Regions from separate parts of the Streptomyces sp. NPDC003635 genome, predicted to be linked through region 3. Evidence: riboswitches for the same ligand, from Rfam matches in the RefSeq annotation. Region 3 holds a riboswitch; each other region holds the start of a gene.
What was found. Region 3 has a riboswitch for cobalamin ahead of ACWDRW_RS10735 (energy-coupling factor ABC transporter permease). Riboswitches for the same ligand answer to the same signal wherever they lie in the genome.
Positions count from the first base shown of each region.

Region 1: linked by a shared signal. The riboswitch ahead of ACWDRW_RS18890 (cobalamin biosynthesis protein) and the one ahead of ACWDRW_RS10735 (energy-coupling factor ABC transporter permease) in region 3 are both predicted to bind cobalamin.
Region 2: linked by a shared signal. The riboswitch ahead of ACWDRW_RS37590 (ABC transporter substrate-binding protein) and the one ahead of ACWDRW_RS10735 (energy-coupling factor ABC transporter permease) in region 3 are both predicted to bind cobalamin.
Region 4: linked by a shared signal. The riboswitch ahead of ACWDRW_RS04655 (ribonucleoside-diphosphate reductase subunit alpha) and the one ahead of ACWDRW_RS10735 (energy-coupling factor ABC transporter permease) in region 3 are both predicted to bind cobalamin.

Region 1 is NZ_JBSFOK010000018.1:60,293-67,326, forward strand. It holds gene ACWDRW_RS18870 (class II aldolase/adducin family protein) at 1-676, opposite strand, end outside; gene ACWDRW_RS18875 (lysozyme) at 873-1,619, shown strand; gene ACWDRW_RS18880 (anion permease) at 1,774-3,012, shown strand; gene ACWDRW_RS18885 (hypothetical protein) at 3,047-3,268, shown strand; cobalamin riboswitch at 3,495-3,634, shown strand; gene ACWDRW_RS18890 (cobalamin biosynthesis protein) at 3,736-4,677, shown strand; gene ACWDRW_RS18895 (cobyric acid synthase) at 4,674-6,185, shown strand; gene cobN (cobaltochelatase subunit CobN) at 6,182-7,034, shown strand, end outside.
Region 2 is NZ_JBSFOK010000070.1:21,310-28,343, reverse strand. It holds gene ACWDRW_RS37615 (YigZ family protein) at 1-319, opposite strand, end outside; gene ACWDRW_RS37610 (SixA phosphatase family protein) at 345-887, opposite strand; gene ACWDRW_RS37605 (hypothetical protein) at 1,062-1,787, opposite strand; gene ACWDRW_RS37600 (ABC transporter ATP-binding protein) at 1,852-2,658, opposite strand; gene ACWDRW_RS37595 (FecCD family ABC transporter permease) at 2,655-3,671, opposite strand; gene ACWDRW_RS37590 (ABC transporter substrate-binding protein) at 3,668-4,687, opposite strand; cobalamin riboswitch at 4,773-4,932, opposite strand; gene ACWDRW_RS37585 (CoA-binding protein) at 5,025-5,432, shown strand; gene ACWDRW_RS37580 (formylglycine-generating enzyme family protein) at 5,508-6,464, shown strand; gene ACWDRW_RS37575 (4-hydroxybenzoate 3-monooxygenase) at 6,490-7,034, shown strand, end outside.
Region 3 is NZ_JBSFOK010000008.1:136,420-143,453, forward strand. It holds gene ykgO (type B 50S ribosomal protein L36) at 96-218, opposite strand; gene ACWDRW_RS10705 (type B 50S ribosomal protein L31) at 267-524, opposite strand; gene rpmG (50S ribosomal protein L33) at 575-739, opposite strand; gene ACWDRW_RS10715 (MATE family efflux transporter) at 1,020-2,369, opposite strand; gene ACWDRW_RS10720 (RidA family protein) at 2,403-2,795, opposite strand; gene ACWDRW_RS10725 (LysR family transcriptional regulator) at 2,868-3,773, shown strand; gene ACWDRW_RS10730 (hypothetical protein) at 3,948-4,154, shown strand; cobalamin riboswitch at 4,233-4,418, shown strand; gene ACWDRW_RS10735 (energy-coupling factor ABC transporter permease) at 4,449-5,156, shown strand; gene ACWDRW_RS10740 (energy-coupling factor ABC transporter substrate-binding protein) at 5,153-5,515, shown strand; gene cbiQ (cobalt ECF transporter T component CbiQ) at 5,522-6,271, shown strand; gene ACWDRW_RS10750 (energy-coupling factor ABC transporter ATP-binding protein) at 6,268-7,034, shown strand, end outside.
Region 4 is NZ_JBSFOK010000003.1:189,873-196,906, reverse strand. It holds gene ACWDRW_RS04655 (ribonucleoside-diphosphate reductase subunit alpha) at 1-1,803, opposite strand, end outside; cobalamin riboswitch at 1,926-2,049, opposite strand; gene ACWDRW_RS04650 (GNAT family N-acetyltransferase) at 2,103-2,609, opposite strand; gene mctP (monocarboxylate uptake permease MctP) at 2,683-4,278, opposite strand; gene ACWDRW_RS04640 (DUF3311 domain-containing protein) at 4,275-4,532, opposite strand; gene ACWDRW_RS04635 (CstA-like transporter-associated (seleno)protein) at 4,643-4,840, opposite strand; gene ACWDRW_RS04630 (carbon starvation CstA family protein) at 4,815-6,950, opposite strand.

The sequences.
Region 1 (7,034 bases), on a different contig from region 3:
GGGTCAGCAGGGTGGGGGTCAGGCCGGGTACTGAGGAGGCCGTCAGCCACACCCTGCACATCCACTCCAGTTGGGCTGTGCGGTCGTAGGCCTGGGACAGGCTCGCGCCGTAGGCCATCGTGCCGTGGTTCTGGAGGAGGCAGGCCGTGCGGTCGGCCAGGGCGCGCAGCATGTTCTCGGCCAACTCCTCGCTGCCGTACGTCGCATACGGGGCGACCCGGGCGGGGCCGCCGAGGTCGGCGGTGATGTAGTGGATCGCGGGGACCTCCTCGACGAGGGTCGAGACGGCCGTGGCGTGCACGGCGTGGGTGTGGACGACCGCACGGGCGTCGGTCGCGCCGTAGACCGCCAGATGCATGGGCAACTCGCTCGTCGGGCGGAGCCGGCCGAGCACCTGGCGGCCCCTGAGGTCGACGCCGGTGACGTCCTGCGGTCCGAGCCGGTCGTACGGCACGCCCGACGGCGTGACCAGGACCGTGTCGCCGACGCGCACCGAGACATTGCCGGAGGTGCCCACGACCAGCCCCTCGGCCACGGTTCGGCGGGCCGTCGTGACGAGATCCGCCCAGGCGCGCGCCTCCTCGGGACGGACACCCTCCCGCCAGGACTCCCCCACCGGCTGCGCGCCCTCCCGCGCTTCCCCCGCGACCCGCTGCTTCCCTCGCTGCTCAGCCATGCCGCGATCCTGCCAGCCGAGGCCCCGGACGGCGGGCGCGCCGGGGCACTTTAGGCCGGAAGCCAGACGTCCGGAAGTGCGCATATCCGGATACTTCACTCTCTCCCGGTTTTTGGCCGGAGATGGACCGGAAATCCCCGCCCTTCCAGTAGCCTCTGGCTGATTTGTCGTGCACGCAGCCATTCCGGGGGGAAACATGGCCCGTGATCGCAAACCGTCCCGCCACCGCGCCCGCGCACTCGCGGCGTCCGTGGCGCTGGCCCTGGGGGGAACCGCGCTGGCCGAGTCCCCGGCCGTGGCGGCGAGCCGGCCCGAGGGGCACGACGTCTCGTCCCACCAGAAGGACGTCGACTGGCGGCGCGCCAAGGCGAAGGGCGCCAGGTTCGTCTACGTCAAGGCGACCGAGTCCCACACCTACCGCAACCCGTACTTCGACCAGCAGTACAACGGGTCCCGGAGCGCCGGCCTGATCCGCGGGGCGTATCACTTCGCGCTGCCGGACAAATCGTCGGGGAAGACCCAGGCCGCGCACTTCGTGCGCAACGGCGGCGGCTGGACTGCGGACGGCTGGACGTTGCCGCCCGCGCTGGACATCGAGTACAACCCCTACGACAAGGACCGCAAGTGCTACGGCCTGACCGCGTCGAGGATGGTCGGCTGGATCAAGGCGTTCAGCAACGAGGTGCACCGGCTGACCGGACGCCGCCCCGTGATCTACACGACCGCGCACTGGTGGAACACCTGCACCGGCCGCAGCCGGGTCTTCGCCTCGCATCACGCGCTGTGGGTGGCCCGCTACAACTCCTCGGGACCGGGGACGTTGCCGGCCGGCTGGTCGACGTGGACCTTCTGGCAGTACGACAACGGCGGCAGCCTGCCGGGTGACCAGAATCTCTTCAACGGGTCCCTGAACCGGCTCCGGGAGTTCGCCCGGGGCTCGTAGTCCTTGGGGCGCCTGCACCGTGCGAGACCGCACGATGCCTCCGGAACGTGGAGACCAGCATTCGGACACCATGCAGCCCGCCCGTGTTCACCTTCCGTTCATCCAGGTTACTTACGTTCGTCCGGCCAACGACCTCGAACGATTGCCTGGGTAAATGGAAAACTTCTCGCTGATCCTCGCGATTGTGGTGGTAACCGCACTCGCGTTCGATTTCACGAACGGTTTTCATGACACCGCCAACGCGATGGCCACCACCATCTCGACCGGCGCGCTCAAGCCCAAGGTCGCGGTGGCCATGTCCGCCGTACTGAACCTTGTAGGCGCCTTCCTCTCCGTGGAGGTCGCCAACACGATCTCCAAGGGTCTCGTCGACGAGACCGGCATACGTCCCGAGGTCATATTCGCCGCCCTGGTGGGCGCGATCCTCTGGAACCTGCTCACCTGGCTGGTGGGCCTGCCCTCCAGCTCCTCGCACGCCCTCATGGGCGGTCTGATCGGCGCGACCATCGCCTCGGCGGGCGTGGGCGCGGTCCACGGCGACGTCCTCGTCACCAAGGTGCTGATCCCGGCCATCGCCGCCCCGCTGGTCGCGGGCATCGCGGCGATGCTCGCGACGAAGCTGATGTACTCCCTGGGCAAGAAGTCCGAGGGCAGCAAGGCCTCCGAGAAGGGCTACCGCGCCGGGCAGATCGCCTCGGCCGGACTGGTCTCGCTGGCCCACGGCACCAACGACGCGCAGAAGACCATGGGCATCATCACCCTCGCCCTGGTCGCCGGCGGCACCCTCGCCCCCGACTCCGACCCGCCCATGTGGGTCATCCTCTCCGCGGGCCTGGCCATCGCGCTCGGCACCTACCTGGGCGGCTGGCGGATCATCCGCACGATGGGCAAGGGCCTGACCGACCTCCAGCCGCAGCAGGGCTTCGCCGCGCAGACCAGCGCCGCGACCGTCATCCTGGCCTCCTCCCACCTCGGCTTCTCCCTCTCCACCACGCACTCCGTCTCCGGCTCGGTGATGGGCGCCGGGCTCGGCCGCAAGGGCGGCGTGGTGCGCTGGTCGACGGCGACGCGGATGTTCGTCGCGTGGGGCCTGACGCTGCCGGCGGCGGCGCTGGTCGCCGCGGTCGCCGAGTGGGTCACCGGCTTCGGCAGCTGGGGCACCGGCCTCGTGGCGGTCTTCCTGGTCGCCTCCAGCGCGGCGATCTGGAAGATCTCCCGGCGTGAGGTCATCGACCACACCAACGTCAACGAGACCGCCGAGGAGCCGGCCGGCGTCGTCACGACGGCCATGGCCGCGGTGACCCCGCCCCCGGCGGGCACGGTGACCGAGGACCTCACGGCGACGATCCCGGCCCACGCGAGCGAACCGGCCACGTCGCAGGCCGGCGTCTGACCCGCCCACCCGGCTCACTGAAGGAATCAGCATCATGAAGATCGACTGGGCGGCCCTCGGCTCCGTCTTCGGCGTCAGCCTCGTGGTCACCGTGGCCCTCGTGGCCCTGTTCACCCTCGGCATCACCGGCCTCGCCCGCCGCGAACGCGCGGCGGAGCAGGGCGGCACCGCGACGGTGGCGCTCACTGGCGCGTACGCCTGCTTCGCGGCCTGCGCCGCGGCCGTGGGCTACGGGATCTACCTGATCGTGGCCTGACCCGCTTCTTACTCGACGCGCGCTCTGTCCGCGCGCCCATGCTGGGCGCCGGACAGGGCGCGCCGTCGTGTGCGCCCGGGTTCACAGGGGGTAACGCCGTGCGGCCGCGGGGCACTTCGGGCGTAGCCACCTCATCGGGGTGACGGCGCTGTTCAAACCCCGTCCCACCGACCCCGATGTGGGCCTCAGCACACTCTTCCCTCGCAGGTCAACAGCGAGTTGACGGCCGTTCCGGGGCCGTGGTGGACTGCCGGAGCCAATTACGGCGGCAGGAGAGGAAGCCGGTGCGAGTCCGGCGCGGTCCCGCCACTGTCACCGGGGTAGGTAGCCCCGGGAGCCAGGAACTCTCACCGCCGGTCTAGTCGAACCAGGGCGTGGACACCCTGAGTGAGGACATGTCGCGATGCTCGCCTGCCTGTTGCCATCCAGCGCCAGACCCCTTTCCGACTCCGCGACCGGCTGAGCCGATGCGGGCCGATCGCGTCTTCGCGTACGGCGCCGCCGCCGGCCTCCTGGGTGACCTGCTCCTCGGCGATCCGCGCCGTGGGCATCCGGTCGCCGCGTTCGGGCGGGCCGCGGGTGCCGTGGAGCGGGTGCTGTGGCGGGACGACCGGGGGCGGGGTGCGGTGCACACCGCCGTGTGCGCCGGTGGCGCCGTCGCCGTCGGCGCTCTCACCTCTCGTGCGGTACGACACTCCCCCGCGGCGTCCGTCGCCCTCACCGGCCTCGCCACCTGGGCCGTCGTCGGGGGGACCTCGCTCGCCCGCGAGGCCCGCCGCATCGGGCGTTCGCTCGAAGCGCGGGACGTCGAGGCCGCGCGGGCCCGGCTGCCGCATCTGTGCGGGCGCGATCCGCAGGCGCTCGACGCCGACGGGATCGCCCGGGCCGTAGTGGAGTCCGTCGCCGAGAACACCTCCGACGCCGTCGTCGGCGCGCTGGTGTGGGGCGCGCTCGGCGGAGTGCCGGGGCTCGTCGGGTTCCGGGCCGTGAACACCCTCGACGCCATGGTCGGCCACAAGTCACCCCGCTACCGGCGGTACGGGTGGGCCTCGGCCCGCCTCGACGACGTCGCCGGGTGGCCGGGGGCGCGGCTGACGGCCGTACTCGCCGCCGCAGCCGGTGGGAATCCCCGGGGTGCGGTACGCGCCTGGCGCGCCGACGCCGAGAAGCACCCGAGCCCCAACGCCGGGCCGGTGGAGGCCTCGTTCGCGGGGGCGCTGGGGGTCCGGCTCGGCGGGACGCTGTCGTACGGCGGACGCGTCGAACATCGACCGGTACTCAACGGGGAGGGGCGGGCAGTGGAAGTCGGGGACATCGAACGGGCCGTACGGCTGTCGCGGCGGGTCAGTTGGCTGGCGCTCGGCGTCAGTGTCGTCGCGCGCCGGGCCGTGAAGGGGCGGACGTCATGACCGGCGGTGGGCTGCTCGTCGCCGGGACCACCTCCGACGCCGGGAAGAGCGTCGTCACCGCCGGCATCTGCCGGTGGCTGGTGCGGCAGGGGGTCAAGGTGGCTCCCTTCAAGGCGCAGAACATGTCGCTCAACTCCTTCGTGACCCGCGAGGGCGCCGAGATCGGGCGGGCCCAGGCCATGCAGGCCCAGGCCTGCCGCGTCGAGCCGACCGCGCTGATGAACCCCGTGCTGCTCAAGCCGGGCGGCGAGCAGAGCAGCCAGGTCGTGCTCATGGGCAAGCCGGTGGGCGAGTTGAGCGCGCGCGGGTACCACGGGGGGCGGCAGCAGCAGCTCCTCGGGACCGTGCTCGACTGCCTCGCCGAACTGCGGGGCACGTATGACGCGGTGATCTGTGAGGGGGCCGGTTCGCCCGCCGAGATCAATCTGCGGCGGACCGACATCGTGAACATGGGGATCGCCCGGAACGCCGGGCTGCCCGTGGTCGTGGTCGGCGACATCGACCGCGGGGGTGTCTTCGCCTCCTTCTTCGGTACGGTCGCGCTGCTCTCGCCCGAGGACCAGCGGCTCGTCGCCGGGTTCCTCGTCAACAAGTTCCGCGGCGACGTCTCACTGCTGGAGCCGGGCCTGGACATGCTGCACGGGCTCACCGGGCGGCGGACCTACGGCGTCCTGCCCTTCCGGCACGGACTCGGCATCGACGAGGAGGACGGACTGCGCGTGTCGCTGCGGGGAGCCGTCCGGGAGTCCCAGGTCTCCTCCCCCGTCGGCGAGGACGTGCTGCGCGTCGCCGTCTGCGCCGTGCCGCTCATGTCCAACTTCACCGACGTCGACGCCCTCGCCGCCGAGCCGGGTGTCGTCGTGCGGTTCGTGGACCGGCCGGAGGAACTGGCCGACGCGGATCTCGTCGTCGTCCCCGGGACCCGGGGCACGGTGCGCGCGCTGGAGTGGCTGCGGGAGCGGGGGCTCGCGCAGGCGCTCGTGGGACGAGCCGCCGAGGAGCGGCCCGTCCTCGGGATCTGCGGGGGCTTCCAACTCCTCGGCGAGCACATCGAGGACGACGTCGAGAGCCGTCGCGGTCACGTCCCCGGGCTCGGGATCCTGCCCGTCCGCGTGCGGTTCGCGCGCGAGAAGACCCTCACCCGGCCCGTCGGCGAGGCCCTCGGCGAGCCGGTCGAGGGCTACGAGATCCACCACGGGATCGCCTCCGTCCACGGCGGTGAACCCTTCCTGGACGGCTGCCGGGTCGGACAGATCTGGGGCACGCACTGGCACGGCTCACTGGAGTCGGACGGTTTCCGGCGGGCCTTCCTGCGCGAGGTGGCGGCCGCCGCGGGCCGCCGCTTCGTGCCGGCCCCCGACACCTCGTTCGCCGCGCTGCGCGAGGAGCAGCTCGACCGGCTCGGCGATCTGATCGAACAGCACGCGGACACCGACGCGCTCTGGCGGCTCATCGAGTCGGGCGCGCCGCAAGGACTGCCTTTCATTCCACCGGGAGCGCCCGCATGAGCACAGTGTTGTTGTTGTCGACCGCCGACACGGATCTGCTGGCGGCCAGGGCGGCGTCCGGTGCCTCCTACCGGATCGGCAACCCGACCCGGGTGGACGTCGCGGAGGAACTCCCCGGCCTCGTCGAGGGCGCGGACATCGCCGTCGTACGACTGCTCGGCGGCAAGCGCGCCTGGGAGGACGGCCTGGCCACGCTGAAGGCGGCCGGCATCCCGACCGTGCTGCTGGGCGGAGAGGCCGTCCCGGACGCGGAGTTGATGGCGGAGTCGTCGGTGCCCGCCGGTGTCGTCGCCGAGGCGCTGCGGTACCTCGTCGAGGGCGGCCCCGCCAACCTCACCGAGCTCGCCCGCTTCCTCTCCGACACCGTGCTGCTGACGGGCGAGGGGTTCGTCGAGCCGCAGAAGATGCCGGAGTACGGCGTCCATGGCGACCGCGCCATGGAGAGCGGCCGGCCCACCGTCGGCGTGCTCTTCTACCGGGCCCACGAACTGAGCGGCAACACCGGCTTCGTCGACACGCTCTGCGACGCCATCGAGGCACGCGGCGCCAACGCCCTCCCCGTGTACTGCGGTTCGCTGCGCGGTGCCGACGCGGGGCTGTACGAGATCCTCGGCCGGGCCGACGCGCTCGTCGCCACGGTCCTGGCGGCCGGCGGCACGCACGCCTCGCAGGCCTCGGCGGGCGGGGACGAGGAGGCGTGGGACATCGGGGCCCTCGCCGATCTCGACATCCCCGTGCTGCAGGGACTGTGCCTCACGTCGTCCAGAGCGGCCTGGGACGAGTCCGATGCCGCCCTCTCCCCCATGGACGCGGCCATGCAGGTCGCGATCCCGGAGTTCGACGGCCGGC
Region 2 (7,034 bases), on a different contig from region 3:
GCTTGACGCCGCCGTAGTAGCGGGTGACGACGGCGACGACGTACCGCATGTCGCGGCGCAGGAGCATCTGGAGCATGGGGACGCCCGCGGTGCCGCCCGGTTCACCGTCGTCGCTCGCCTTCTGGATGGCGGCGTCGGCGCCGATGACGTAGGCGAAGCAGTTGTGGGTGGCGTCGGCGTGCTCCTTGCGGACGGCCGCGATGAAGTCCTGGGCCTCCTGCTCGGTGGCCGCCGGGGCGAGGGCGCACAGGAAGCGGGAGCGGTTGACCTCGGTCTCGTGCACGCCCGCGCGGGCTACTGTGCGGTACTCGTCCTGCATCCGGCCACCCTATGCCAGCGGACCGTCAGCCCTTCTTGCCCCGGGGCACGGTGAACCAGGTCAGCAGCGCGGTGCCGGGGGCCAGGGCGCTCCAGGCGGCGCCGCGCCAGGCCAGGACGGCGACGGCGGAGGTGGGGAACTTCACCCGGACCTGGTCGAGCGCGTCGTCCAGGCTGTCCCCGGCGAGCTCGACCACCAGGTCCTCGAGCCCCGGGTTGTGCCCGACCAGCAGCAGCGTCTCGACTTCCGACGGTGTCTCGTGCACGGCGTCCAGCAGATCCGGAACCTCGGCCGCGTACAGCCGCGGCACATAACGCACGGGCGGCGGCGTGCCCCACTCGGCGGACGCCAGCTCCCAGGTCTGCCGGGCGCGTACGGCGGTGGAGCACAGGGCGAGGTCGGGGAGCAGGTCGGCCTCGGCCAGCGCATGCCCCACGGCCGGAGCGTCCCGCCGCCCGCGCGGGGCGAGCGGCCGACGATGATCGGCGACCCCCTCGGGCCAGGCCGACTTGGCGTGCCGCAGCACGACCAGCCGCCGCAGCGGGCCGGTCCCCGCGCGGGCGATCACGACAGAACTCCCGGGACGGCCACCCCACGGGGCCGGGCCGCCGCCCCGGCATCCCCCGCCACGCCCGACCGCCCTCGCGGCGCCATCCCCACGCGGGCGATCACGACAGCACCCCCGACCCGGCACGCCCCACCACGACCGACCACCCCCGCGGCACCATCCCCACGGGGGCGGTCATGACGGTGCTCCCAGGTCGCGGGTGAGGTCGAGGCCGAGGAGGCGGTCGGCGTAGGCGTAGGTCTCGAAGCGGGCGCCGTCCGCCAGGTCGGGCGCGGTCTCGACCCGCGTCAGCAGCCGCAGCACACCGGGCACGTCCAGGTCGTCCTCCCAGGCGCCGCGCAACTGCGTGCGCACGTCGTCGGGGATGGGCCGGGAAGGGTGCCGTGCCCAGTCGGCGACCGCCCGCCGCCAGCATACGAGGGTGTCGTGGGCCTCGTTCAGGGCGGCCGTGTCCAGCCGGACCGGGTGGTCCCGGCGCGGGGTCAGCAGGGCGAGGCGCAGGGCGACGGGGTCGGCGCCGGCCAGCGGCGCCGGAGTCGTGGCGTGCACGGGGGCGACGGCGACCCGGACGCCGTCCGGTGCGGGCCCGTCCTCCGGCACGACATGGATGACCTGTTTCTCACCGAGTCCGCGGCCGACCTCCCGGCCGTCCTCAAGCGGCCGGATGCCCAGCGCGGCAGCGCTCGCGCGCAGTTCCGGCTGTTCCTGGTCCCCGTGCAACACGGCCCAGACCGGGGTGCCGCCGAGTTCCAGGGCGCGCACCAGGAGATCGGCGACGAGGAGCACGCGCAGGGCGCCGGTGTCGAAGCCGGGCGCATGGGCCTCGACCCGGGTCAGACCACGCCGGGCGGGCGCGGCGTCGACGGGCTCGCCCGTTCGGGCGTCGATGATGCGCAGCACTCCCCGAGCCTAGGCGGGCGCGCGCCGGAGCGCAGCATGCGGCTCGGTTTCCGGACAGGTCGGATCAGCTCACGGTGCCGAGGAACCGTACGTGCGGACGGAGATCGTCGCCCTCCCGGCTCACGGCCGCCCGGACGCCGTACACCTCGGCGATCAGCTCCTCGGTCAGCACGTCGCCGGGGGTCCCTGCGGCCACCGCACGTCCCGCGCGCAGGACGACGACCTCGTCGCAGTACATCGCGGCGAGATTGAGGTCGTGCAGGGCGACCACGGCCGTGACCGGTAGGTCGGTGACGAGGGTGAGCAGTTCGAGCTGGTGGTGGATGTCGAGGTGGTTGGTGGGTTCGTCGAGGAGGAGTTCGCGGGGTTCCTGCGCGAGCGCGCGGGCGATCTGCACCCGTTGGCGTTCCCCGCCGGAGAGGGTGTGCCAGGGCTGGTCGGCGTGGTCGGTGAGGCCGGTGCGGTCCAGGGCGGCGCGCACGGCGCGTTCGTCCCGCGCGGTGGCGGGCGTCCAGGCCCGTCGGTGCGGCACACGACCGAGTCGTACGACGTCCAGGACCGTCAGTTCGACCTGGGTGTCCGCCTGTTGCTCGACCACGGCGAGGCGGCGGGCGACCTCCCGGCGGGGCCGCCCGGTGAGCGGGTCGCCGTCGAGGGTGACGACACCGGCCGTGGGCGCGAGCAGCCCGGCCAGCAGCCGTAGCAGGGTGGACTTGCCGGAGCCGTTGGGCCCCAGGAGGCCGACGGTGGTGCCGGGGGCGGGCGCCAGAGTGACCCCGTCCAGGATCAGCCGACCGTCGGCCCGGCGGCTCACCCGGTCCGCGCGAAGACCCGTCGCCGCCCTCGGCGTCACGTCCGACATCCCGCTCATCGCGCCCTCCGCGTCCGATACAGCACCGCCACGAACGCCGGCACCCCGATCAGTGAGGTCACGACACCAACCGGCACCTCCTGGGGATCGAGGACGGTACGGGCCAGCGTGTCGACCCACACCAGGAACACCGCGCCCACCAGCGCGGTCAGCGGCAGCAGCCGGGTGTGGCCGGGGCCGGCCAGCGCCCGGGCCGCGTGCGGCAGGACGAGGCCGACGAAGCCGATCGCTCCCGCCGAGCTGACCAGGGCGGCGGTGAGCAGGGCGGTGACGCACAGCAGCACCAGCCGGGTGCGGGCGACCGACACCCCCAGGGAGGCCGCGGCGTCCTGCCCGAAGGCGAAGGCGTCGAGAGTGCGGGCGTACGACAGGCAGACCACGAGCGCCACGACGAGCACGGCCGCGCACAGCCACACGTCGGTCCACCCCGCGCCCGCGAGCGAGCCGAGGAGCCAGAACAGCACCCCGCGCGTGGTCTCGGCGTCGGCCGAGGTCATCACCACGAAGGAGGTGAGCGCGGAGAAGAGCTGCATGGCCGCGACCCCGGCCAGGACGACCCGGTCGGTCGTGCCGCCCAGGGTGTGGCTGAGCAGCAGCACCGACGCGAAGGAGACCAGCGCACCGACGAACGCGCCGGCGGAGACCGAGACCGCGCCCCCGCCCACCCCGAGGACGACCACCACGACCGCTCCGGTCGAGGCGCCGGAGGAGACGCCGAGGACGAACGGATCCGCGAGCGGGTTGCGCAGCAACGACTGCATGACCGCCCCGCACACGGCGAGCCCGGCCCCGCACACCGCCGCGAGGAGCGTGCGCGGCAGCCGGAGCTGCCAGACGATGCCGTCCCGGATCGGTGTCAACCGCGAGCTGCCGACGCCGAGATGGGACAGAACCGTGGACCAGACGTCGGCGACCCGGATGTCGGCGGGCCCGATGGTGATCGCGACCGCCAGGGAGCAGCACAGGACGGCGATCCCGGCCCCGCCGAGCACCAGCGTGCGCCGGAGGCTCACTTGGCGAGCCCGAACTCGCGCAGCGCGGCGGCGACCTGCTCCACGCCCTCCACCGTGCGGATCGTCGGGTTCATGGCCTGGCCGCTGAGCAGGACGTACCGCTTGTGCTTGACGGCGTCCATGTTCCTGGTGACGGGGTCGGACTCCAGGAAGGCGATCTTCTTGGCGGCCGACTCGGCCGTCTGCGACTTGCGGGTCAGATCCCCGATGACCAGGACGTCGGGATCGCGGTCCGCCACGGTCTCCCAGTTGATCTGGGGCCATTCGTCGTGGGTGTCGTCGAAGACGTTCCTCGCCCCGAGCGCGCGGGTGATGATGCCGGGGGCACCGCAACACCCCGCCATGTAGGGCGACTCGGCGTTGGCGAACCAGTACAGGAGCGTGACGTCGGAGGCGTCGACGCCCGAAGTGGCCTTCGCCATCCGCTTCTCGAGCGAGGCGACCAGTTCCTCGCCCCGCCGCTGCACCCCGAACACGGCGGCCAGGTCGCGGACCTCGCCGTAGACGTCCTCGATGGCCAGCGGGGTCGTCCGCACTCCGTCGCCGTCCCCGGAGTTGTCCTTGCCGACGCAGTCGGAGGGGGAGACGTAGGTCGGCACGCCGAGCTTCTCGAACTGCTCCCGGGAGGCGACGCCGCCCTTGCCGAGGGTGGAGACGAAGGAGGCGGAGACGAAGTCGGGCTCGGCCTCCAGGACGCGCTCGTAGGAGGGGTTGTTCTCGGCCATGCGCGGGACTTCGGCATTCGCCTTCTCCAGCCCCCTCATCACCGGGTCGGTCCAGGTCGCCGTCCCCGCGAGACGGTCGGCGAGGCCGAGGGAGAGCAGGATCTCGGTGCTGCCCTGGTTCAGGGAGACGGCGTGCCGGGGCGGGTGCGTCACGCGCACGGGGTGGCCGCAGTTGTCGAGGATGACGGCGGCCTTGGCGTCGTCGGCGGGGGCGTTGTCCGCGCAGCCGGTCAGGAGCAGGGCGGCGGCCGTGAGCAGGGCGGCGGGGCGGGCGAGACGTGCGATGGGCACGGGTATGGTTCCTCAGTCGTCGAGGGCTCGAACGCGGAGCCCGTCCGTACGGTGCTCCCCCGCCGTCCGTTCGACCGCGGGGGCCGCCAGCAGGTCTTCGGACTCGGGGTCGTCCGGTCGGGGCGCCTTCCCAGACGGCTGTCACGCCGTCCAGTGGCCGAGGCCCCGCCCGTCACCCTCACCGCTGCGCGTCAGCTCCGGATTCGCACCGGATTCCCTGACCCATGAGCATGGGTTCGACTGGCCTCGGCAAGCTACCACGCGAAATCCGGGAATCTCCGGGCGCCCCGGGCCGTTGAGCCGGGCAAGGCATGGCATGAGGTCGAGGAGGCCCCCGGTGTACGGCGACGAAGCGACGATCCGCAAGATCCTCACCGAGCTCGGCGACACCTGGGCCGTGGTCGGTCTGTCGTCGAACCAGAGGCGCGCGGCCTACGGCGTCGCCCAGGTGCTCCAGCGCTACGGCAAGCGCGTGGTGCCGGTGCATCCCAAGGCGGAGACCGTGCACGGCGAGCAGGGTTACGCCTCCCTCGCGGACATCCCTTTCGACGTGGACGTCGTCGATGTCTTCGTCAACAGCGAGCTGGCGGGGCCGGTCGCCGACGAGGCCGTCGCCAAGGGCGCCAAGGCGGTCTGGTTCCAGCTCGACGTGATCGACGAGGCCGCCTACGAACGGACCCGGGCGGCGGGCCTGGAGATGGTCATGGACCGCTGCCCGGCCATCGAGATTCCGCTGCTGCGGTGACGCACGACGAGGTGGTGTACTGCAACATGGCGTAGACAGGGGTCGCACCCCTCACCGGTCCGCGAGGAAGAACCGATGCCCGAGCCGCCGCCGCCCGCCCTCTGCTGCGTGCCGTCCTCCGGGACCGGCTCGGCCAGGCAGGAGCCGGTCGCCACGGGCCCCCGCACGGCCGCTGGCAGCGCCTTCTCCAGTGACGGCATGGTCCTGCTCCCGGGCGGCGAGTTCCTGATGGGGGCCGAGGACAGCGAGGGGTTCCCGGACGACGGCGAGGGCCCGGTACGACCCGTGCGGCTGAACTCCTTCCGCCTGGACACCCGCGCGGTGACCAACGACGCCTTCGCCGCGTTCGTCGCCGACACCGGCCACCTCACCGACGCCGAGCGCCTGGACTGGTCGTACGTCTTCGCCGGGTTCCTGCCCGCCGCCCTGCGCCGGGACGCCCCGCGGCCCGAGCGGACGCCCTGGTGGTGCGCGGTCGCGGGCGCGGCCTGGGACCGGCCGGAGGGCCCGGGCAGCGATCTCGCCGGACGCGGTGACCACCCGGTGGTCCATGTGTCCTGGTACGACGCCGCCGCCTACGCCGCCTGGGCCGGCAAGCGGCTGCCGACGGAGGCCGAGTGGGAGTACGCCGCCCGCGGCGGCCTGGAACAGAAGCGCTACCCCTGGGGCGACGACCTCGACCCCGGCGGCACCTACCGCTGCAACATATGGCGCGGCACCTTCCCCACCCAGAACACCGCGGCCGACGGCTACCGGGGCACCGCCCCCGTGGACGCCTTCGAGCCCAACGGGTACGGGCTCCACAACATGTCGGGCAACGTGTGGGAGTGGTGCGCGGACTGGTGGTCCACGGAGCACCGAGCGGCGGCCGGCCCCACCGGCCCGGCCGAGGGCACCGCCAAGGTGATCCGCGGCGGTTCCCACATGTGCCACGCCTCCTACTGCAACCGCTACCGGGTCGCCGCCCGCAGCGCCAACACCCCGGACGGTTCCAGCGGTCACGCGGGGTTCCGCTGCGCGGCGGACACCTGAAAGCCGGTACGACCATAATGCTGGCGTGACTTCCAGCACCCCCCACCACAACTCCGGTGCCGCACAGCGCTTTCCGGTCGTCATAGTCGGTGCCGGACCGGCCGGGCTCACCGTCGGCAACATCCTGCGGGCCGCCTCCGTCGACTGTCTGGTCCTGGAGACCGAGAGCCGTGAGTTCATCGAGCGGCGGCCCAGGGCCGGCGTCCTGGAGGAGTGGGCCGTACGCGGGCTCGAACAGCGCGGCCTCGCGGGCAACTTGCTGGCGCGCGGTCAGGTGCACAACGAGTGCGAGTTCCGGTTCTCCGGAGAGCGCTACCGTTTCGAGTACGCCGAACTGACGGGACATCATCACTTCGTCTATCCGCAGCCGTTGCTGGTGACGGACCTCGTACGGGAGTACGCGGACGTGCGGGGCGGCGCCATCCGCTTCGGCGTGCGGGACGTGGAGCTGCACGATCTGGAAGCGGACCGGCCCTCCGTGTCGTACACCGACCCCGAGTCCGGACAACGGCAGGTCGTGCGCGCCGACTTCGTGGCGGGCTGCGACGGGGCGCGCGGGGTGTCGCGCAC
Region 3 (7,034 bases):
CGTACCTGCGCCGCCAAGGCGACGCCTGGACGCCTGACCCACGCCGCGCCCGGCACCCGCGATGATCACGGGTACCGGGCGCGCCTGCCGACTGCTCAGCCCTGCCGGGCCTTGAAGCGCGGCTCCTTCTTGTTGATCACGAACGTCACGCCTCTCCGGCGCACCACCTGGGCGCCGGGCCTGGCCTTAAGCGAGCGCAACGACTTGCGTACCTTCATCACGGTCTCCTCTCGACGCGTCGCGACGACGCGGCACGGGGTGGGCGGTCAGCCGCGCGCGGCCGAGCGGCCGTAGCGCCGCTCGAAGCGCTCCACGCGTCCCGCGGTGTCCACCACGCGTGAGGTGCCGGTGTAGAACGGGTGGCTCGCCGAGGAGATCTCGACGTCGACCAGCGGGTAGGTGTTTCCGTCCTCCCACTCGACCGTGTGCCGCGAGTCGAGGGTGGACGTGGTCAGCAGAGTGAATCCGGAGGCGCGGTCGCGGAAGACGACCGGGCGGGAGACGGGATGGATGCCGCGCTGCATGGGGTGTCCTTTCGTGTCGGCCTCCACCGCCGGACGGCGGGAGGCGGGCGTCAGCGTTCCTCGCGGAAGAGGACGTGAGCGCCGGCGACCGGGTCGTACTTGCGCAGGACCAGCCGGTCGGGGTTGTTGGTACGGCTCTTGCGGGTCACGTAGGTGACACCGGTACCGGCCGTCGACTTCAGCTTCACCACGGGACGGGCGTTGCTGCGTGCCATGGAAGACTCCCTTCCGCCGCCATGCGAGTCGGTTGACTCGAACATGCCAGACAGGAGTCTCAACACAGGGACCCCCTGTCGCATTCCCACCGCCGAAAAACACGAACGGCCCGCCCCTGTTCGGGGCGGGCCGTTCACTGGAGCGCCGGGCAGGCCTTGCACCTGCATCTCCCCGCAGGAAGCGGGGCGTCTTTCCTTGGACCACCAACGCGAAACCGGACACCGGATTCCCGGCGACCAGCTCAAGATCGACTATACAGCACCTCAGGGGCGGGGCAACTCAAGGGCGGTCCGCGGCCGCCGCGGCCGGGGGCCGGGCGCCCGCCCCGATCCGGGCCGTGTGCCGGTGGAACGACATCAGCTTCGTAGCCGCCTGGAGAAGATTCGCGCAGGCCAGGGCCGCCCACAGGCCTGTCAGCCCGGCCGCGTCGGCCACCGGGACCGCCAGGGCCGCGAGGATCCCGAACCACACGGCCGTGGACACCAGGCCGGGCCCTGTCCGCTTGAGCCCGACCAGACCGAAGCCCGCCACCGCCTGCAGGGCGTCACTGACCACCACCGCCAGGACCAGCGGCAGCAGGTGCCTGACCTCCTGCCCGAGCGCGGGGTCCTTCGTGAACAGGTCCACGACCGGGCCGCGCAGGAGCCACAGGCCGGCGCAGAGCACCACCACCGCGCACAGCGCCACCCGGAGCCCCGCCCACACACTGCGCCGGATCCGCTCGATGTCACACTCCTGCGCGTACCCGGCGATCAGCGGAACCGTGGCCTGACCGACCGCCACCGCCACCGTGAACACGACGTTCACCAGGGACTCGGCAACCCCGTGCACGGCCGCGCTGTCGGTGCCCGTCCGGGCCGCGGCGAAGGTCAGGACACCGAGCACCGCGAACTTCATCAGCACGGTCCCCGCGAGCGGGATGCCCACGCGGGCCAGCTTCAGCACCTGGCGCGGATCGGGGCGGCCGGGCCGGAGGGAGCGGCCCGCCAGGACCGTGCGGCGGCGCAGGGCGTACTGGTTGAGGCAAGCGCCGACCAGGCTGGAGGCGAGCATCGCCAGGCCCGCGCCGTTGAGACCATGGCTCGGCAGGGGGCCAGGGCCACCGACCAGCAGGACCGACAGGGTCACCGACACCGCCGTCCCCCACAGCCCCGCCCGCATGACCTGGGCGGACTGTCCGAGGCCGACCAGCACTGACGTCGCCGACGCGCCGACCGCGATCACCACGACGCCGGCCGCCAGCAGCCAGGGCAGGGCACCCAGGTGCGAGAGGACAGCGCTCGGCACTCCGAACACCGCACCGAACAGGGGCACCATCGCCACCGCTACCGCGCCCAGCCCACCCATGGCGAACGCCAGCCACATGCCGCCGCGCACCAACGGCAGCAGTTCCTCGGGATTCTCACGGTGCGGCGCCACGAAGGGCATCACCCCGCGCAGCGCGCCGACGACGGTGACCGTGGCCGGGCCGAAGGCCGCCATCGTCACGGCGAACGCGGCCAGGGACACGGTGGCGTACCGGCCCAGGAGCGCGGTGTCGACGAGGGCGCCGGCCGACGCGGCGAGCATGGTCGCGTACAGCGGGGCGGACGTCTTGGCGATGGTCAGGAATGCGCTGCGTTCGCTCACATGCGCCCATCCTGCCAGGCGAATCACCCGTTGCTACCCGGGAGTCGACCTCCGCGCGTACACCTCGATCTCAATCTTCATGCGCGGGTCGGACAGACCGCACACGAGCATCGTCGCCGCCGGCCGCACCTCACCGAAACGGCGCCGCAGCACCGGCCAGCACGGCTCGAAGTCCGCACGCTCGGGCAGCAGATACCGCACCCGGACCACGTCGGCGAAGGTGCAGCCCGCCTCCGTCAGGGCCGACTCGATGTTGCGCAGGCACTGCTCGGCCTGTTCCACGACGTCGTCGGAGATCGACATGGTGCTGTAGTCGAACCCGGTCGTCCCGGACACGTGCACCCACTCGCCGTCCACCACGGCACGGGCGTAGCCGATCTGCTCCTCGAAGGTCGAGCCGCTGAGGATCGCACGTCGCTCTGTCATGCGCCGAACGCTAGGTGACCAGCATCGATACGTCTAATACGGCCGTCCGCATGAGCTGATATCACTGAAGATATGGAACGGCCCGAACTCCCCCTCCCCCAGCTGCACGCATTCGTCGTCCTGGCCGAGGAACTCCACTTCGGACACGCCGCCGCCCGCCTGGGCATCGCGCAGCCGCCGCTGAGCCAGCAGATCCGTCGGCTGGAGGACAAGGTCGGCCACCCGCTGTTCCGCCGCGGACCGGGGCGCGTCGCCCTCACCCCCGCCGGCCACGAACTGCTGCCCGCCGCCCGGCGGGTCCTGGCCGACCTCGCCGACGGGCTCGCCGCCGCCCGGGCCGTCGGCGCCGGCACCGCCGGCCGGCTGCGTCTCGGCTTCGCCGCATCCCTGGCGCTGACCGTCCTGCCCAGCCTGATCCGCGACTTTCGGCAGCAATTCCCCGATGTACGGCTGGACATCCGCGAGATGACCACCGCTCCCCAGCTCGCCGCCCTGCGCGAGCGGACCATCGACGTCGGCCTGCTGCGCGAACCCTCCGACGCCGAGCCGGAGCTTGCCTTCCGGACGGTGGTCGCCGAGCCCTTCGTCGCCGTGCTGCCGAGCGGCCACCCCCTCGCCGCCCAGCGGACCGTGCGGCTCGCGCAGTTGGCGGACTCACCGTTCGTGCTGCTGCCCCGTGACGCCGGGCCCGGGCTGTACGACCAGCTCATCGGGCTGTGCACGGCACAGGGGTTCACCCCGCGCATCGCCCAGCACGCGGTGGAATGGGCGACCGTCTGCGCCCTCGTGGAGACCGGCCTCGGCGTCTCCGTGGCCCCGGCCGGCATCCGCCGTATCCGCCTCAAGGGCGTCGCGTTCCGCCGGATCGAGCCCGACACCGCCCGCACCCGGGTCGCCGTCGCCTGGCGGACGGACGATCAGAACCCGCTGGTCGCACGACTGCTCGCAGTGGTCAGTCGGCGGCCGTCCAGCCGATAGGGCCCGCCGAACGCCCGCCCCGTCCAGGTGAACCGTCCGAGGATCCGGGATTCGCGAGACCGGCGCGCGGTAATTGCCGATCGTCCCCGCCGCCACCCTGAGCTCGACATCGTCCCCGCCACCCTGAGCTCGACATCGTCCCCGCCGCCACCCCGACCTCGAAGGAGAGCAGTCATGCGCGCACGGATCTCCCTCCTCCCCGTCGCCCTCACCGCGACGGTCCTCGCCGCCGGTGACGCCGCCGCCCACGACAATCCCCCGCTGCACGTCTCCAACAACGCGCCCTTGGTGTCCGTGATCAACACCGTGGAAATCAACGACCCCCTCGAGGACGTCCTGGAGCACACGCTCAACTTCGGGGACGGTTACCGCTGGGACTGACGTCACCGCAGGTGCGTGAGCCGGTTCACTCCCCCTGTGCGCCCCCCGGCTCCGCTTGTCATGGGCCCGGTGGGCGGACTACTGTCACCACGCCTTGGTGAACGGGAAATCCGGTGCAATGCCGGTGCGGCCCTCGCCACTGTGATCGGGAAGTCCGGCTCCAGCCCTCACGGGCAGCCACTGGGTCCTTCGGGACCCGGGAAGGCGGAGTCACGGGCGGTGTCACCCGTCAGCCAGGAGACCGGCCAAGGCGCGTCAACCATCCACGAGGTGCTGGAGAGGGTCTGCTGAGCCATGCACATAGCCGAGGGATTTCTGCCTCCGGCGCACGCGGTCGCCTGGGGCGTCGCGTCCGCGCCGTTCGTCGTCCACGGAGTCCGGTCACTCACGCGTGAAGTCCGCGAGCACCCGGAGAGCACCCTGCTCCTCGGTGCCTCCGGGGCCTTCACCTTCGTTCTGTCCGCACTCAAACTGCCATCGGTGACCGGCAGTTGCTCCCATCCCACCGGCACCGGTCTGGGCGCCATCCTGTTCCGGCCACCGATCATGGCGGTCCTCGGGACCATCACGCTGCTCTTCCAGGCCCTGCTGCTCGCGCACGGCGGCCTGACCACGCTCGGCGCCAACGTCTTCTCCTTGGCGATCGTCGGGCCCTGGGCCGGATACGCCGTCTACAAGCTGCTCAGGCGGTACGACGTACCGCTGATGGCCGCCGTCTTCTGCGGCGCTTTCGTCGCCGACCTGTCGACCTACTGCGTCACCAGTGTCCAGCTGGCGCTGGCGTTCCCCGACCCCAGCAGCGGGTTCCTGGGCGCGCTCGGCAAGTTCGGTTCCATCTTCGCCGTCACGCAGATCCCGCTCGCGGTGAGCGAGGGGCTCCTGACGGTGCTGGTGATGCGGCTGCTGGTGCAGTCCAGCAAGGGAGAACTGACCCGGCTCGGTGTGCTGCTGTCCGGCGGCAAGCGGGTGCGGACCGAGTCGAACGAGGCGGTGGCCCGATGAGCCGTAACACGAAGATCAACCTGTTGCTGCTGCTCGCGGTGGCGGCGCTCGCCGTGATGCCGCTCGTGCTCGGGCTCGGCGACCACAAGGAGGAACCCTTCACGGGCGCCGACGGCGAGGCCGAGACGGCCATCACGGAGATCGAGCCGGACTACGAGCCCTGGTTCTCGCCGCTGTACGAACCGCCGTCCGGGGAAATCGAGTCGGCGCTGTTCTCACTGCAAGCGGCTCTCGGCGCGGGTGTCCTCGCCTACTACTTCGGGCTGCGCCGCGGCCGCAAGCAGGGGGAACAGCGCGCCTTGGAACGGGAGTCCGTCGGTGTCGGCCGTGCCGGGGAGTCCGACGGCGAAGGGGTCTGAGCCCTCGTGCTGCCGATCGACGCGGCGGCGCACAGCAGTCGCTGGCGCAGCCGCCATCCCGTGGACAAAGCCGTGCTCGGACTCGGTCTGACCGTGCTCGCGATCTCGCTGCCGCCCTGGCCGGGGGCCGCGCTGGTCCTGGTGACAGCCCTCACCGTGCTGTTGGGCCCAGCGGGCGTACCGGGCCGGAAACTGTGGCGGGCCTACCGGGTGCCGCTGGGGTTCTGTGTCACCGGCGCCGCCACGCTCCTGGTACAGGTGGGCGGGCCCGACGGCTTTGTATCCCTCGCCGACGACGGGGCCCAACGGGCCGGGGAGTTGCTGCTGCGCACCTCCGCGGCCTCTCTCGGGGTGCTGCTGTTCGCGTTCACCACGCCCATGTCCGACCTGCTGCCACGGCTGGTGAAGGCCGGCGTGCCCGCGGCCGTGGTCGACGTGGCGCTGGTGACGTACCGGATGAGCTTCCTGCTGCTGGATTCCGTACGGCGGATCCGGGACGCCCAGGCAGCGCGACTCGGGCACACCACCCGCGCCGCGACCTGGCGTTCGCTGGGCGGGCTCGGGGCCACCGCTTTCGTACGGGCCTTCGACCGGGCCACCCGGCTCCAGGCCGGGCTCGCCGGGCGCGGCTACGACGGAACGCTGCGCGTGCTGGTGCCCGAGGCACGGATCTCGGTCCGCTTCACGGCCGCGAGCTGCGGGCTCCTCGTTGCGCTGGCCGCCCTCACCCTCGTACTGAAAGGCCCTCTGTCATGAGCGAGTTGGTGGCCCTCCACGGCGCGTCCTATGCCTACGAGGAAGGGCCGACTGTGCTGGCGGGCCTGGACTTCGAGGTGCGCGAGGGGCGGGCGCTGGCGCTGCTCGGGCGCAACGGCAGCGGCAAGACGACCCTGATGCGGCTCCTCAGCGGCGGGCTCAAGCCGCGCGAGGGGCGGCTGAGCGTCGAGGGACGGGAGGTGTCGTACGACCGCAAGGGGCTGACCCGGCTCAGGACGACCGTGCAGCTGGTGGTGCAGGACCCGGACGACCAGCTCTTCGCCGCGTCCGTGGCACAGGACGTCTCCTTCGGGCCGCTCAACCTCGGGCTCTCCGACGCCGAGGTGCGCGCCCGGGTCGAGGAGGCGCTGGCCGCGCTGGACATCAGCGCGCTGGCCGACCGGCCCACCCATCTGCTCTCCTACGGCCAGCGCAAGCGCACCGCGATCGCGGGCGCCGTGGCGATGCGGCCCCGGGTGCTGATCCTCGACGAGCCGACCGCGGGGCTCGATCCGGACGGGCAGGAACGCCTGCTCGGCACCCTCGACGGGCTCCGGGCGAGCGGCACGACGGTGGTCATGGCCACCCATGACGTCGACCTCGCCCTGCGCTGGGCCGACGACGCGGCGCTTCTCACGCCGGGGGGCGCCCGCACGGGGCCCGCGCCCGAGATGCTGGCCCGCACGGATCTGCTGCGGGAGGCGGGGCTGCGGTTGCCGTGGGGGGTGGCCGCGGCGGAACTCCTGCGCGGGCGGGGGCTGCT
Region 4 (7,034 bases), on a different contig from region 3:
CAGCGAGTTGCGCAGGCCCACCTCGGCGATACGGCTGCGCAGTGCCGCCCACCGCTCCGGCCAGGTGAGTTCGGCGTCGTAGTGGTCGGGGTGCAGGACGCCCCGGGCGGTACGGGTCTTCTCCCAGGCCGGCAGCGGGCCCTCGCGCTCGGCGAGGTCGGCGGAGGCCTCGTAGGCGGCGAGCATGATGCGCTCGGCGATCCGGGTGGACAGCGCCCTGGCCTCCGCCGAGTCGAAGGGCAGCCGCAGCTTGAAGAACACGTCCTGAAGGCCCATCGCGCCCAGGCCCACCGGCCGCCACTTGGCGTTGGACCGGCCCGCCTGCTCGGTCGGGTAGAAGTTGATGTCGACGACCCGGTCGAGGAAGGTGACGGCCGTGCGGACGGTCGCGTCGAGGCGCTCCCAGTCGATGTCACCGTCCGCGACGAACGAACCGAGGTTCACCGAGCCCAGGTTGCAGACCGCCGTCTCCCCGTCGTCGGTGACCTCCAGGATCTCCGTGCAGAGGTTGGAGGAGTGCACGACATGGCCCGGCAGGGCCGTCTGGTTCGCGGTGCGGTTGGCGGCGTCCTTGAAGGTCATCCAGCCGTTGCCGGTCTGCGCGAGGGTCCGCATCATCCGGCCGTACAGATCACGGGCGGGGATGGTCTTGCGCGCGAGTCCGGCGGCCTCGGCCTTCCGGTAGGCCGCGTCGAACTCCTCGCCCCACAGGTCGACCAGCTCGGGCACGTCGGCCGGGGAGAAGAGGCTCCACTGCTCGTCGGCGTTGACCCGGCGCATGAACTCGTCCGGGATCCAGTGGGCGAGGTTCAGGTTGTGCGTCCGCCGGGCGTCCTCACCGGTGTTGTCGCGCAGCTCCAGGAACTCCTCGATGTCGGAGTGCCAGGTCTCCAGGTACACCGCGGCGGCACCCTTGCGCCGGCCGCCCTGGTTCACGGCGGCGACCGAGGCGTCGAGGGTCTTCAGGAACGGGACGATGCCGTTGGAGTGCCCGTTGGTGCCGCGGATCAGCGAACCCCGGGAACGGATACGGGAGTACGAGAGCCCGATGCCGCCGGCGTGCTTGGAGAGCCGGGCGACCTGGTGGTAGCGGTCGTAGATGGAGTCCAGCTCGTCCAGCGGCGAGTCCAGGAGGTAGCAGGACGACATCTGGGGGTGCCGGGTGCCGGAGTTGAAGAGCGTGGGGGAGGAGGGGAGGTAGTCGAGGCGGCTCATGAGCCCGTAGAGCGCGGCGACTTCGTCCACCGACCTGGTGGTGTCGTCCTCGGCGAGACCGGCGGCGACGCGGAGCATGAAGTGCTGCGGCGTCTCGACGACCTTGCGGGTGAGGGGGTGCCGGAGCAGGTAACGGCTGTGCAGGGTACGCAGGCCGAAGTAGCCGAAGCGGTCGTCGGCGTCGGTGTCGATCAGCGCGTCGAGCCGGACGCCGTGGATCCGGACGAACTCGGCGGTCCGGTCGGCGATCAGGCCCTCCCGGTGCCCGACCGCGACGGACTCGGTGAAGGACGTGACGCCCTGCGAGGCGGCCTCGGCCGCGACGGTGACCGTCAGCAGCCGGGCGGCCAGCCTGCTGTAGGCGGGGTCCTCGGAGATGAGCCCGGCCGCGGCCTCGGTGGCCAGCTCGCGCAGCTCCGCCTCGTCGGCCCGGGCGGACCGGCCGCGCAGCGCGGCGGCGGCGACCCGGCCGGGGTCGGCGTCGGGGAGGTCGGCGGTCAGCTCGGTCAGGGTCCGCAGCAGGGCGGTGCCCGGGGCGTCCTCGGCGGTCGGGACGGCTGAAGCCGGATCGGCTGGCGCGATGGTCACGTGGGGCTCTCCCTCGCTCGGCACAGGGCCTTGCGGAGGGCAGGCGGCAGCTCACGAGCGCACGGGGCGTCGCGTCCACCGGCCCACTCCACGAGGCCCGGACGTCAGTCACCCGGACCGGACGGCCGGGCGCACTGTCGGCAGGTCCTCGGACTGACCATGTGCACAGACGTGCACAAGTACACCGTTGCGGGACAGTTCCGGATTCGCACCGGATTCCCCTGCGGCGACAGCGAGCATGAGCATACATCTTGTGCCGGGCCGCGGTGACACCCCCAGATGTTGTGTCGGAGTCGACTTCAGAGCGTCAACTCGTAGGTGAGGAGAGTGAACTCGGGGTGGTCCGGAATCGGGTTCCAGTCGCGTTCCGGGGCGCGTCGGAAACCGAGGCGTTCGTAGATGCGGTGGGCGCTGTGCATCAGGGGCTGGGTGGACAGGACGATGCCGGTGCGGTCGCCCGCGGCGCTCGAGCGGTCGACGCACGCCTGCACGAGGGCTTGTCCGACGCCTCTGCCCCGGGCCTCGTGGGCCACCGCGAGCATGCGGACCTCGGCCTCGCCGGGGCGGGCGAGGTCGGCCATGGGGCCGGGAGAGGGGACGTAGGTGACTCCGCCGAGGAGGCGGCCTTGTTCCACGGCGACGAGCACGTCGGCGGCGGCCGCCCGCTTGGCCACGTCTCTCAGTTCGCCGAGGTACCAGTCGGCTTCGCCGAAGGCGAGAAGGCCGTCCTGGAGGTAGGCCTGGGCGGTGATCTCGCCGAGTTCGTCGTATTCGGTGGGTTCCGCCGCGCGGATCCGGAAGTCCATACGGATGAGTGTGTACGACGGCGGGCCGCCGACAGTCCTGCATGTCGGCGGCCCGCTGCGGAACGGCCCGGTATCAGTGGAGGGGCGACAGTTCCTTCTGCACACCCGGGTCGCCCGCGTCCGCCGTGTAGTCCTCGGGGCTGGTCTCGTCGATGCCCTCGGGGGCCTTCGCCGCCTTCAGGACGAAGGTCAGGACCACCGTGACGACCAGGTTCAGCACGAACGCCGTGAGGCCGATGTAGCCGATCTCCCCGATGCCGGGGATCTCCTTCGAGGAGCCGCCGAAGTGCTTCTGCGTCGGCGAGGCGACGCCGTACGCCGCCACCGTGCCGTAGATCATGCCGACCGCCCAGCCCGCCAGCAGCGCCCAGCGGTGGAACCAGCGGGTGAACAGGCCGCCGACCAGGGCCGGGAAGGTCTGCAGGATCCAGATGCCGCCGAGGAGCTGGAAGTTGATGGCGACCGTCTTGTCCATGGTCAGGACGAAGGCCAGCGCGCCCACCTTCACCAGCAGGGAGACCACCTTGGAGACCTTGGTCTCCTCGGCCGCCGTCGCGTCCGGCTTGATGAAGTCCTTGTAGATGTTGCGGGTGAAGAGGTTCGCCGCCGCGATCGACATGATCGCCGCCGGGACGAGCGCGCCGATGCCGATCGCCGCGAAGGCCACGCCCGCGAACCAGTCCGGGAACATGTTCTCGAACAGCTGCGGGATCGCCAGCTGGCCGTTCTCCACCTTCACCCCGGCCGCGACGGCCATGAAGCCCAGCAGCGCGAGCAGGCCGAGCATCAGGGAGTACAGCGGCAGGATGGTGGTGTTGCGGCGGATCACGTCACGGCTCCTGGAGGAGAGGGTCGCGGTGATCGAGTGCGGGTACATGAACAGCGCCAGCGCCGAGCCCAACGCCAGCGTGGCGTACGTCCACTGACCGGCCTCCGCCGGAATCAGACCGCCCGCCCCGGTGGTGGTGAACTTCTCGTTCGCCTCGGCGAAGATGTCGTCGAACCCGCCCAGCTTGATCGGGATGTAGATGATCGCCACCGCGATCACCAGGTAGATCAGGGTGTCCTTGACGAAGGCGATCAACGCCGGGGCCCGCAGACCCGAGGAGTAGGTGTACGCCGCCAGCACACCGAAGGCGATCAGCAGCGGCAGGTCCTTGATGAACCAGTTCGTGTTCTCGCCGCCGCCGACGCCCATCACGTCCAGCACCGCCTGGATGCCGACGAGTTGCAGCGCGATGTACGGCATCGTCGCCAGGATGCCGGTCACCGCCACGGCGAGCGAGAGGCCCTTGGAGCCGAACCGCCCGCGCACGAAGTCCGAGGTCGTCACGTACCCGTGCTTGTGCGAGACCGACCAGAGCCGGGGCAGGAAGGTGAAGATCAGCGGGTAGACGAGGATCGTGTACGGCACCGCGAAGAAGCCCGCCGCGCCGGCCGCGTAGATCGCCGCCGGGACCGCCACGAAGGTGTACGCCGTGTAGAGGTCGCCGCCGAGCAGGAACCAGGTGACCCAGGTGCCGAACGACCGGCCGCCCAGGCCCCATTCGTCGAGGCTGTGCTCGTTCTCGGCCTTGCGCCAGCGCGCGGCCAGGAAGCCCATGACCGTGACGGCCAGGAAGAAGAAGATGAAGACGGCGAGTGCGACGCCGTTCACGCCGTCGTTCACTTGGCGCCCTCCGACTTACGGGCGCGCTGGTCACGCTGCCACAGCTTGTACGCGATCATCGTCAGCGCGGTCGACAGGAGCACCCAGGCCATCTGGTACCAGTAGAAGAACGGAATGCCGATGAAGGCCGGGTCGGCCTTCGCGTAGGACCCCACCCACAACATCGCCACGAAGGGCGCGAACAGGCAGAGGGCGATGACGACCCGAACAGGCGTCACCACCGGTTCTCTGCGCACTTCCGGGGCTTCTGACATCCGACGGCTCCGTCCCCTTGCCGATCACCTGGTGTAATGCGCAGGCAATCTAGGTCACGGCGTCGCGTAAACGGAACCCCTCGTCCGCATATCGGTCCCGGAAGATCCGCTCAGCAGCAGCGGAACCCCTGGCGGGGGTCCGACTCCTGGCGGTCCGTCCGCATCCGTTCGAAGGCGCGCCTGGTCGGCACGGGTGCCAGGGGGTGGTCCCGGCGCAGGTGCGCGACATAGCGGTCGTAGGCCGATTCGTCGGTCAGTTCACGGACGTACCACCGCACCGCCCTAGCCACCCGCCGCAGTGACCGCATTGCGCTGCTCCTCCTTCTCCTCGCGGGTCGGGAACAGGCCCGCCGGGGCGACGAGTTCGGACTCGACGTAGGGTGCCTCGCTCAGGGTGGACAAAGCGGGGCGCCGGACGTGCCGGACGCAGACCCGGGCCGCGTCCACGATGACCACGACGATGAGCAGGGCCAGCACCGCCGTGAGGACGCCGTCCACCGTGGAGTTGGTGACCACGGTGTGCATGTCGTCCATGGACTTGGCGGGCGGCAGGACCTTGCCCTCGTCGATCGCGTCCTGGAACACCTGGCGCTGCTTGAAGAAGCCGACCTTGGGGTCGCTGGAGAACACCTTCTGATAGCTGGCGGTCAGCGTGACCGTCGCGTCCCAGGCGAGCGGGATCCCGGTGATCCAGGCCCACTTGAGGCGGCCGGACTTCACCAGCAGGGTCGTGCAGACCGCGAGGGCGACGGCGGCCAGTAGCTGGTTGGAGATGCCGAAGATCGGGAAGAGCTGGTTGATCCCGCCGAGGGGTTCATGGACGCCCACCCACAGGAAGTACCCCCACAGCCCGCACACGAGCGCGCTGCAGATGACCAGTCCGGGCTTCCAGCTGACGTCCTTGAACGGCCGGTAGACGTTGCCCAGGGTGTCCTGGAGCATGAAGCGCCCCACGCGCGTGCCGGCGTCCAGCGCGGTCAGGATGAACAGCGCCTCGAACATGATCGCGAAGTGATACCAGAAGGCCCGCAGACTGTCCCCGGTGATCTGGGAGAAGATGTCGGAGATTCCGACGGCGAGCGTGGGCGCCCCGCCGGTGCGGTGCAGCAGGGACGCCTCCTCGACGTTCTTCGCGGCCTGGGCCAGGTCCTCCGGGGAGATCTGGTAACCCCAACTCCCGACCACCTGGGAGGCGTTCTGCACGGAGTCACCGATGACCCCCGCGGGGGCGTTCATCGCGAAGTACAGGCCCGGGTCGATGACGCTCGCGGCGACCAGCGCCATCACGGCGACCGATGACTCCATCAGCATGGAGCCGTACCCGATCATCCGGACCTGCGTCTCCTTCTGGATCATCTTCGGCGTCGTACCGCTCGATATGAGCGAGTGGAAGCCGGACAGGGCACCGCAGGCGATCGTGATGAAGACGAAGGGGAACAGGGAGCCCGCGAAGACCGGGCCGTCGCCGCGGGAGGCGAAGTCGGTGACCGCGTCCATCCTCAGCGTCGGCAGCGCGATGACGACCCCGAGGGCGAGCAGCAGGATCGTGCCGATCTTCATGAAGGTGGAGAGGTAGTCGCGGGGCGCGAGCAGCATCCACACGGGCAGAATCGAGGCGACGAAGCCGTACGCCACCAGCCAGACGACCAGCGTGGACGGCGCGAGGGTGAAGGCCTCGGCCCATGAGGACTCGGCGACCCAGCGGCCCGCGACCAGCGCGAGCAGCAGCAGGCCGACGCCGATCAGGGAGACCTCGCTGACCCGGCCGGGGCGCAGCACGCGCAGGTAGAAACCCATCAGCAGGGCGATGGGGACGGTCATCGCGATGGAGAAGGTGCCCCAGGGTGACTCGGCCAGGGCGTTGACGATGACGAGGGCCAGCACCCCGAGCAGGATGATCATGATGGCGAAGGCCGCGAGGAGGGCCGCCGCGCCGCCGAAGGGGCCGATCTCCTCGCGGGCCATCTGGCCGAGTGAACGGCCGTCGCGGCGGGTGGAGAAGAACAGCACCACCATGTCCTGGACCGCGCCCGCGAAGATGACGCCCGCGATGATCCAGATGGTGCCGGGCAGATACCCCATCTGCGCCGCGAGGACCGGTCCGACGAGCGGTCCGGCGCCGGCGATGGCCGCGAAGTGGTGGCCGAGCAGGACGCGGCGGTCGGTCGGGTGGAAGTCGATGCCGTTGTCGAGCCGTTCCGCCGGGGTGGCCCGGGTCTTGTCGACCTTGAGGACCCTGTACGCGATGAACTTGGCGTAGAAGCGGTAAGCGATGGCGTACGAGCCGAGGGCCGCCGCGACCATCCAGGCGGCGGAGACGTCCTCGCCGCGGGCCAGTGCGAGCACCGCCCAGCCGGTGGCGCCGATCAGCGCGACGAGGGTCCAGATGACGATGGTTCGAGTGTTCGCGGTGCGCACCGGGTCGTCCTCCCGTCCATGCGATGACGGGAGGACCGTAGAACAGGAATGTGAGCCGCGCTACACCACGTGCACCACCACTGT